Regions from separate parts of the Citricoccus sp. NR2 genome, predicted to be linked through region 3. Evidence: riboswitches for the same ligand, from Rfam matches in the RefSeq annotation. Region 3 holds a riboswitch; each other region holds the start of a gene.

Region 1 (3,173 bases), 1.3 Mb from region 3:
AGCACTCGTACGGGGTGGCCCTCGGCGTCGCGCCGTTCGGTGGTGTGCAGCCGCGTGACGGTCTGCCCACGCACGTTGCCGCGCTCGGTGAGGGCGTTGCCCACGATGGCGCCCTCGCCGATCCGGCGCAGCCACCGGTCCCGAAATTCCGGCGTGGCCGGGTCATCTGCAGGACGGGACAACACGTCTTCCACGTGCAGCCAGTGTGCCCGCAGTGCCTGTGCCAGGTTGGAATCGGCCCGGCCCAGGGCCACCAGAAACCAGGAGGCCTCCTCGAAGCTCAGCCCGGCCCCGCCGTACTCTTCCGGCACGCGCAGGGTGGTGTAGCCGGCGTCGCGCAGGGCGTGCACCGCGTCGCGGTCCAGCTCCCCGGCGGCTTCCCTGCTCACGGCGGTGGCCGCGATCTGGTCGAACACCGGTGCCAGCTTCTGATGCGCGGCCCGGACTCGGTCGGGCTGTGTTCCCAGCTCACGCGTCGTTGTCATCAGATGCCCTCTGCGAACTGTACCGGCGTCGCAACAGCACCAGCCTCAACGCCCGCTTCACCCGCTTCACCGGCACCCGCCGCAGCCGGATCGGAGTTCCGTGCTGTCGAGTGGTGCGGCGGCAGCACCCCGTTAATCCGGTAGTTCCCCACCGCCTGGGTGCGGTAGATCAGCGGGGTGTGGCTGGCGATGGCGCGCGCGTTGAGCCAGTGCAGGTGCAGCTGCTTGGCCGCATCCGTGGCGGAGGCGCCGCCGGCCTCAAAGATCTGCCCGGTGGCATCCAGAATCAACTCCGACACCACCAGCGACGCCTCCGAGAGTGCAATGTTCGCCCGGGCGTGCGCCTCCAGGAACACCGGATCCTCCAGGTCGGTGTGCCCGCGAGTGGCCCGGTACGATTCCTCCACCACCTCGGCCGCCCCGCGCACGATCTGCCGCGCCGATGCCACTTTCGCCGACACCGCCCCGATCACCTGGTGCACCAGCGGATCCTGGGCGGGCGTCTCCGCCGTCGCGTGATCGTAGGTCCGACGCCGCTTCTGCACGAACCGGGTGATCTCGCGCAGTGCTGCCGCACCAATCCCGGCTTGAGTGGCGGTCAGTACGATCCACAGCACCGTGTAGGCCAGCACCCCGGTGGGCACGTTGAATTCCTGCAACCGGTCGGCCTGCACCGGAACCCCGCGGAACGTGGTGGTGCCGGATGCGGTGAGCCGCTGGCCGAACCCGTTCCAGTCATCCACCCGTTGTACCCCGCGATCATGCGCATCCACGACGACGAACAGCGGGCCCTCGTCCTCGCGCCCGGGACGCGTGGCCGACACCAGCAGGTAGTCGGCGAACAGCGCGCCGGTGGAGTAGAACTTGTCGCCGGAGATCTCCCCGATCTGGCTCGTGCCGGTGGCCACCGCTGACTGCGAGGTGTCGGCGTCGACGTCGGAAAACAGCACCGGCGCCTTGCCTGCCGTCGGCGGCAACTCCACCAGCGCGTTGCCGAAGATCTTGCCCGCGGCCACCTCGGCCAGCCACCATTGAGACACCGAGCCCTGGGACTCGTTCTCGTGCTGTTCGGTGAACATGAAGTGCCCGTGCAGCGCCTGCGGCAGGTTGGAGTCCGCTGCCGCCAGCTCGATCAACAGCTCCGCCAGCTGCTGCAGGCTCGCCCCGATTCCGCCGTACTCCCGACCCAGCCGCACCCGGGTGAACCCGGAATCGCGCAGCAGCTCGATGGCGTCGAAAGCCAGCTCATGGTCCAGTTCCCGTTGCTGCGCCCCGGCCCGGATCAGGGCGAATACCGGATTGAAGTGCTGGGCCAGCTGCTCGCTGGTGGGCCCGTGCTCGGCGGTGGCTTCTTTCAACTGGGCAAACGTCGACGTCGACATGGGGAGGGTCCTTTCCTACGTACTTGCCCGGGACGGTCGTACCGCGGGCCGAATCCTCACCTGGAGCACCCCACTACGGCGAGAGGGTTGCCGTCCGGTCAGCCAGGGCTTCGCACCGGATCTCGTGATTCTCTGGTCCCGAACCTAGCCAGGCCCGCGCGACGTCGACAACCTTTTCGGCCCAGATCGTGCACGCTGGGACACATTCCGTCACCCTCGCGGCTTCAGCTGTTCCCGGCGTCGCGGCACACACCCTAAGCTGAGACCATGACTTTCTCGGAGATCGCCACCACCGCCGCCGTGTCCGCTTTCAGCCTCGTTGACCCTCGAGATCTCGACGACGAAACCCGCCGCTACTACCAGGCCGGATCGGCCCTCACCTCGGTGCTCGCACTCAGCACCAGCAACCCCACCCTGCGCTCCACGCCAGCCCTGCTACGTTGGGGCATCAAGGCCGGAGCCGGCGCCGTCGGCTGGTGGGCCGCCGATGGCCGCTTCGATCACTGGGACACCGCCGTGCACGAATGGATCGAGTCCAAGGGCTCGGCGCACCCACGTTGGTGGATCGCCGCCGGGGCCGCCGCCACCATGGTCGGCACCTTCGCCCTGGACCGCGCGCTCAGCCGCTGGGAATCCCGCGCGGCTTGGGAACGCGAGCTCGAGGAGACCAAGGAAGAAGACCTTTTCGAACCGCTGCATCCGCGCGTCCGCGAGGTCCTGGAACTGCTGGCCCCCGAGGAACTGATCCAGTCCGAAGACGTCCAGGAACAAATCAAGTCAGCCACGCAGCTCGCTTTCGAGCCCACCTATGACAGCGTGGTGTTCCACGTGCCGGAGGAATCGACCCGGCTCGTCCCGTTCCAGCAGACTTGGTGCGTGGCCGGGGTGTTCCAGCGCAATGGGGTGGAGCATGAGATCCGGTTGATGATCAACGACGGACTGCTGGGCGAACTCGTCATCTACGCCGAAGACGACGCCGAGGTCGCGTTCTCCAGCCTGAACGAGTGGCCCGCGCCGAGCGAGATCACCCTGATGATCGAGTCCCCCACCCCGGTGTCCTGACCTCTCGACGAATCCCCTCCGGCTCAAGTGGACAACCATGCGGTCGACCGTCTTCGGCGACAGACCCGGCTGGCGTGCAATCAACTCGAGCTAGGCCAGATCACGCCCCAGCCGTTGCACGAAGTAGTGTGGCACCACCGAGCGTAGAAGCATGAGCACGCGGCGTGCCGCCTATTTCTGGCAGGATGACTTTTACTTCGAAGAACCCCTCAACGAAACCATGGCCGCGTTCACCGACTGGCAG
Region 2 (3,173 bases), 530 kb from region 3:
TCGATGGAGGCGGTGGGCAGCAGTCCGGCCGCATGCACCACGGCATCGACGCGCTCGGGCATCACGGTGCTGAGATCATCGGCGGTGAGGTCCAGGGCCACGGAGGTGATCTGCGGGTGGGCGGCCAGCTCATCCAGACGCTGGCGGCTGCGTCCCAGGGCAATGACCTGCCAACCGTGCTCGGTGAGCTGGTCAACGACGGCGCGGCCGATGCCGCTGGTGGCTCCGCTGACGACGGCGCATGGTCGGTCGGGAGCAGGGATGCTGGGGGTGCTGGCCGCGGAGTCGGGGGTGGAATCACTCATGCCCCCGACGATAACGGATCCGGCCGTGCCCCGTCCGGGGTTCGCCGCCCGGGACAACGAATGACGCCGCCGGTTACCGCGGAGCGGTGCTGCTTAACTGAGCCTCCCCACCGAGCACCTCGTCCCGGCTGCGCTCGGTGGCCGCTGCCGAGTACTCGGCGAACGCGCCCCGATACCGGGCGGCTGGGTGCGAATCCGGCAGTCGATCCTGGCCGGTCACTGCACCGCGCAGCGTGGCACCGGATTCGCCCAGCTGCTGGATCTCCTCGAGGCTGCGGGCCAGTCCGCGCTCACGCAGCACCGGCAGGACCTGCGCGATGAACTCGTGGTACGACCCCGGGATGGACGAGTTGATCAGATTCACCCCGTCGATGCCGGCGTCCTGCCAGGCGGCCAGCTCATCAGCAATCTGTTCTGGGGTGCCCACCACGCGGGTGGATTGGGCCCGGAAATGCGCCAGATCCCGCAGCGTCATCGTGCCGTCTTTGGTCATCTTCCGGATCTCGGCCAGATGCCCCTGCGCGCCCTCGGTCTCGATGTCGTTGATGGGGGTGTCCAGTGGCAGGTAGCCCAGGTCGAGGCCCAGGGAGCCACCGGTGTGGGCGATCAGCGCCTCGACGTCGATAGCGTCATCGAGCTCGCGCGCCTTCTGTTGTGCCTCCGCTTCCGTGGAGCCGACCACGAAGGAGAGCCCCTGGATGAACTTCACGTCCTGGGGATCGCGTCCGAATTCCACGGCACGACGGCGCACCTCGGCCGCGTGGGCGGCGGCGATGTCGCGGCGCGGGGCCATCGAGAAGGTGGCCTCGGCGTGCCGGGCGGCCACTTCCTGACCGCGGGGCGAGGAGCCGGCCTGGAACAGGAACGGGGTGCGCTGCGGTGAGGGCGAGCTCAGGTGCGGGCCCTCGATCCGGTAGTTCTCGGAGGCGTGATGGATTTTCGCCACCTTGGCCGGATCGGCGTGGAGCCCCCGGCCGCGCTCATGCTCGACCGTCTTGTCCTGCAGCAGCGCGCCGTCGTCCCAGGAGCCTTCCCACAGCTTGTAGGCGACGTCGAGGTACTCTTCGGCCAGGTTGTACCGGTCGCCGTGGCTGGTCAGCTCGGCGCCGCCGAAATTGCGGTGCGAGTTCTCCAGGGCGGAGGTGACCACGTTCCAGCCCACGCGTCCGCCGGAGAGGTGATCCAGGGTGGAGAGCTGCCGGGCGAAGGTAAAGGGGTGGGCCTGGATGACCGAGGAGGTCATGGCCAGGCCGATGCGCCGGGTGGTCGCCGCCAGCGCGGAGATGAGCACCAGCGGGTCATTCGAGGGAATCTGCAGGCCCTTGCGCAGGTGCGAGGCCCAGCCGCCTTCATAGTCGCCGTAGAGTCCGACCACATCGGCGAAGAACGCGATGTCGAAACCGGCGTCCTCCAGATCTCGCACCAGATCCACCCACAGGCCAAGCTCATTGAACCGGTGCTGCTGGGATTCCTCCCGACGCCATGCGCCGCCGATGATGTGGCTGGTGGTGTTCATCAGGAAGGCGGACAGGATGAGTGGACGGCGCTGTGCGGCCATGGAGACTCCTCAATTCCATCGGTTCTGGCGGTAGCACCGTGTCCAGACCGCGGGGACACCCCGGGATGGGACGGTTGCTGCGACGTCAACGAGCCAGATCTCTCGGTCGCTCTGGATGGTTTCTGCTTTCACCGTACGCCGGGGACGCATTCTGGGACAAACGACGACGAACAATCCGAGTCACGTTCTGTCACGCACACCGCGCCCATCACACAGCACAGCCCGCCGACCCTGGCGGATCGGCGGGCTGTTTGGTGTAGCTGTGGTGATCAGCTGGCGGGCTTCGGTGCAGGTGCGTCGACCTGCTCCTCAGCGCCACCCTCGGTGTCGTCGGTAATGATCGCCTCGGTCGTCGCCGCTGGCTGGGAAGCCTGCGGGGTGGCGGGGGTGTTGGTCTTCAGCGGCTGCGGGGTGGGGTTCTTCCACGGATCCTCCACCGGCTTGGTCAGCTGGTAGACGGCGTAGGCGGCACCACCGGCAGCCACGACGACGCCGACCACGAGCCACTTCTTGCCGCCGCCGGACTGAGCCTGCTTCTTCAGCGACTTCTCGGCCGACTTGGCGTACTTCTCGGCAGCCTTCTGCAACTTCTTGGCGGCCTTCTTGTCGCCGGTGACCTTGGTCAGCAACTCGGAGACCGGCTTCGGGACGTCGGCGTCGTGCAGCGCCTTCGACGTCTTCGAGGCGGCACCGGCGAGCTGGCCGGCTGCGGTGGGGACGTACTCGTCCTGCACCTTGTGGCGTGCTGAGTCCAGGGCGTCGGTGAGGTTCGCCAGGGCGCTCTTGGCCTTCGGTCCGGCCTTGTCCACCGCGGAGTAAGCGACCTTCTCGGCGCGGTCGAGGCTATCGCCCAGGTGCTCTTCGGTCCACGCCAGCGCGGACTCCACCTTGGGGGCAGCCCATGACTTGGCCTGCTCCACAGACGCGTTCAGCTTCTTTTCTGCAGCCTTGGCCTGCTTCTTGGCGATTTTCTCAGCCTTGCGCTTTCCCATCTGATTACCTCCGGGGATCGACGTGCGTTTCTCCCACAGTACGCCAGAGTCACGTGGCGATTCCACGGCTGAGCGCCAGTGTGGGGTATCAAGATTCGGCTCAGCGCGAATTGTCCACGCCCCGCCGATCGACGGAAGCGAGGATTGCGGCTCTAATGCGAGAATACGTCTATGACTATCGCAACGCATCAGGCAACCGTCCATACCAACCAGGGCGACATCGTCGTGGACCTGTTCGGCAACCACGCGCCGAAGACCGTCCAGAACTTCATCGGCCTGGCCACGGGTGAGCAGGCCTGGGTCGACCCGGAGACCGGC
Region 3 (3,173 bases):
GCGGCGATCGGCACCAGCAGGCGCAGCATGCGGGGGAAAGTCTCCGGGCGGCGGTGCAGCACCACCCGCGCCACCAGGGCAATCACCATGACGACGGCGAGCGCGATACCTACCGCCACCAACACATTGATCACCAGCCCGAGCACCGGGCCCACCGCTTCGATGGTCTCCTCGCCGGTGGATTGCACCCCTTGGGGGACGGTCGGCCCAAGTGTCTCAGACGAGCTGGGCTCCTCGGTGGCCGCGGTGAGCAGCGTCGAGACGGTACCTGATGAGGGCAGCGCAGAAAGTCGGTCAACAAGCGTCATGGTTCTACTGTGCCAGATCGAACTGACATGATGCTGAACAGCACCCCACTGCGAGAGGATTCTCACGCACTGCCCACCCGAGGTTTAAACTGGACACAGCTCTGACCGACTCTGCTCCATCACGCCGTCTGACAATTTTCCGGAGGACCCATGCTCACGATCACTGACCTACGCGGCACCGAGATCACCGCGGAGGTTTTGGAGTCTGTGTTGCCTCGCGCCGAGGTGGACGTCACCGCGGCCGTGGAGACGGTGCGCCCCCTGTTGGAGCGGGTGCGCGCCGAGGGTGCTTCCGCCGTGCTGGAGATCGGTGAAGGGTTCGACGGCGTGCGCCCGACCTCGCTACGGGTGGCCCCGGAGAAACTACAACGGGCCCTCGACGAGCTGAACCCCGACGTGCGGGCCGCCCTAGAAGAATCCATCCGCCGGGCCCGGCTGGTGCACGCCGCCCAGCGCCCGGCCGATTCCACGGTGGAACTCGGTGAGGGTGCCGTGGTGGAGAACCACTGGGTGCCGGTGGGACGCGTGGGCCTCTACGTGCCCGGCGGCCGAGCCGTATACCCGTCCTCAGTGGTGATGAATGTGGTGCCCGCCCAGGCTGCCGGGGTGTCTTCGCTGGCGGTGACCTCCCCGCCGCAGCGCGATCACCACGGTGACCCGCACCCGGTGGTGCTCGCTGCTTGCGCCCTGTTGGGAGTCGACGAAGTGTATGCCGCCGGCGGCGCCCAGGCCATCGCCATGCTCGCCTACGGTGTGGAAGGCTGCCCGGGCGTAGACATCATTACCGGGCCCGGCAATGTGTATGTGGCCGCCGCAAAAAGGGCCGTGCTGGGCACGGTGGGCATCGACGCCGAGGCCGGTCCCTCCGAGATTGCGGTACTGGCCGATGATTCCGCGAACCCCGCTTGGGTGGCCGCGGACCTGATCAGCCAGTCCGAGCACGACCCGATGGCCGCTTCGGTCCTCATCACGAATTCCGCCGAACTGGCCGATCAGGTGGTCGCTGAAATCGAGGCCCAGGTGCCCGGCGCCACCCTCGAGCAGCAGATCCGGCAGGCACTCACCGGCCCGCAGTCCCGGGTGCTCATCGTGGACGATCTGGATACCGGCATCGCCGTCGCCAATGCCTATGCTTCCGAGCACCTGGAAATCCACACCCACGACAACGAGGCGGTGCTGGCCAACATCAGCAACGCCGGCGCCGTATTCGTCGGCCCGTACTCCCCGGTGCCTTTGGGGGACTATTCCTCCGGGTCCAACCACGTGCTGCCCACCTCCGGCTCAGCACGATTCTCCTCGGGCCTGAACACGGTCAGTTTCCTGCGGTTGCAGCAACGCATCCGGTATCAGGAGACCGGCCTGAAGGAGTTGCAGCGCGGAATTGTTGCGCTGGCTCACTCCGAGGGGCTGCACGCCCACGGCGACGCCATCGACATCCGCTTCGACTGATGTCTGCGCAAACGTCCACGAACGTCGCCAGATGACGTTGCCCCGTCATCTAGGGACATAGTGGCGCAGACGACGTTGACCCCGTCGCCTCATCGCACCTATTCTGAACATCAGAATCACGAGTTCCCGTGCGTAGCCCTGGCTAACGGGACGGCAACCCTCTTCGCGTAGTGGGGTGCTCCAGGTGATGATTCGGCCACCGGGTCCACCGGCCGGCAAGTACCGCGTCTCCGCCGCCCACGGTGGCGGAAGCGCCTTCCAGAAAGGCTGATATGTCTGCTGTGACCTTTGCCCAGAAGAACGACACCACCGACTTCCCCGAGACCCGCGTCGGACTCTCTGATGACGTCTCCGCCCTGAGCCTGCGCCAGGCGTTCTCCCAGTTCCCCTCCGGGGTGGCCGCACTCGCCGGCTACGCGGGCGGAGTCAAGGAGGGCCTGGCCGCCTCGTCCTTCACTGTGGGCGTGTCCCTGGATCCGCCGCTGGTGGCCTTCGCCGTGCAGAACACCTCCCGCACCTGGCCGCGACTGCGTCACGCCGAGCGCATCGGCGTCTCGATTCTGGGCGAATCCCAGACCGGGGTGTGCACCCAGCTGGCCTCCAAGAACGGTGACCGCTTCGAGGGCCAGAACCTGCAGGTCTCCGAACAGGGTGCCGTGTTCTTCGATGACGCCGCCCTGTGGTTGGAAACCTCCGTGTACGCCGAGCTACCCGCTGGCGACCACCACATGGTGTTGCTCCAGGTGCACGGGGTCTCCGCCGACACCGACGCCGCCGAGCCGCTGGTGTTCCACCGCTCCGCGTTCCGAAACCTGCGCACAGCCGAAGGCAATGAGTAAGCGGGTACCCTGGATCGCATGACCCGCACCCGTCTCGATGCTTGGCTGTGGGCGGTGCGTATGTATAAGACCCGCTCCGCCGCCACGGCGGCAGTCAAGGGCGGTCACGTGAAGGTCAACGACGCTCCAGCCAAGCCCGCCCAACCGGTCGACATCGGCGATACGGTGCGGTTGCGTCAGCCCGGCCGAGAGCGGATTCTCGAGGTCACCGGTCTGATCGCCAAGCGGGTGGGAGCCCCGGTGGCCGTGCAGCATTATCGGGATCACTCCCCCGAGCCGATCCCGCGGCACCTGCTCGCTGTACCCCGTCGGGACCGCGGCGCCGGGCGTCCCACCAAGAAGGAGCGCCGTCAGCTCGACGAGCTCCGCGGACGCGACGCCCACCAGTGAACGCCTACTGAAGGCCAGCTGGTAACCGAAGTAAAGTTCATCCCCGGCCCGATCAGGTCTTTTTCTCTAAGAGGCCCGATTGTTACGATGTGATAAACGTGTTTGGCGCGCTCCTACCGTGTGCGAATCTCGCCGACGCGTCTGCCCGCGTCGATCGGCCGAGACCACAGGAGGTGCTTTCGCATGT

Evidence for each region. A riboswitch is a leader RNA that binds a small molecule or an ion and turns the genes downstream of it on or off. The one in region 3 is predicted to bind S-adenosylmethionine.
Region 1: linked by a shared signal. The riboswitch ahead of O1A05_RS00690 (monooxygenase) and the one ahead of O1A05_RS06650 (flavin reductase family protein) in region 3 are both predicted to bind S-adenosylmethionine.
Region 2: linked by a shared signal. The riboswitch ahead of O1A05_RS04055 (NtaA/DmoA family FMN-dependent monooxygenase) and the one ahead of O1A05_RS06650 (flavin reductase family protein) in region 3 are both predicted to bind S-adenosylmethionine.

The regions. Positions count from the first base shown of each region.
Region 1 covers NZ_CP115154.1:146,378-149,550, forward strand. Annotated here, with positions in the region: gene O1A05_RS00685 (acyl-CoA dehydrogenase family protein) at 1-485, opposite strand, end outside; gene O1A05_RS00690 (monooxygenase) at 485-1,867, opposite strand; SAM riboswitch class IV at 1,882-1,997, opposite strand; gene O1A05_RS00695 (hypothetical protein) at 2,135-2,929, shown strand.
Region 2 covers NZ_CP115154.1:880,298-883,470, reverse strand. Annotated here, with positions in the region: gene O1A05_RS04060 (SDR family NAD(P)-dependent oxidoreductase) at 1-305, opposite strand, end outside; gene O1A05_RS04055 (NtaA/DmoA family FMN-dependent monooxygenase) at 379-1,863, opposite strand; SAM riboswitch class I at 1,876-1,985, opposite strand; gene O1A05_RS04050 (hypothetical protein) at 2,133-2,855, opposite strand; gene O1A05_RS04045 (peptidylprolyl isomerase) at 3,027-3,173, shown strand, end outside.
Region 3 covers NZ_CP115154.1:1,411,825-1,414,997, reverse strand. Annotated here, with positions in the region: gene O1A05_RS06660 (mechanosensitive ion channel family protein) at 1-308, opposite strand, end outside; gene hisD (histidinol dehydrogenase) at 459-1,757, shown strand; SAM riboswitch class IV at 1,872-1,985, shown strand; gene O1A05_RS06650 (flavin reductase family protein) at 2,030-2,596, shown strand; gene O1A05_RS06645 (RNA-binding S4 domain-containing protein) at 2,615-2,986, shown strand; gene O1A05_RS06640 (hypothetical protein) at 3,170-3,173, shown strand, end outside.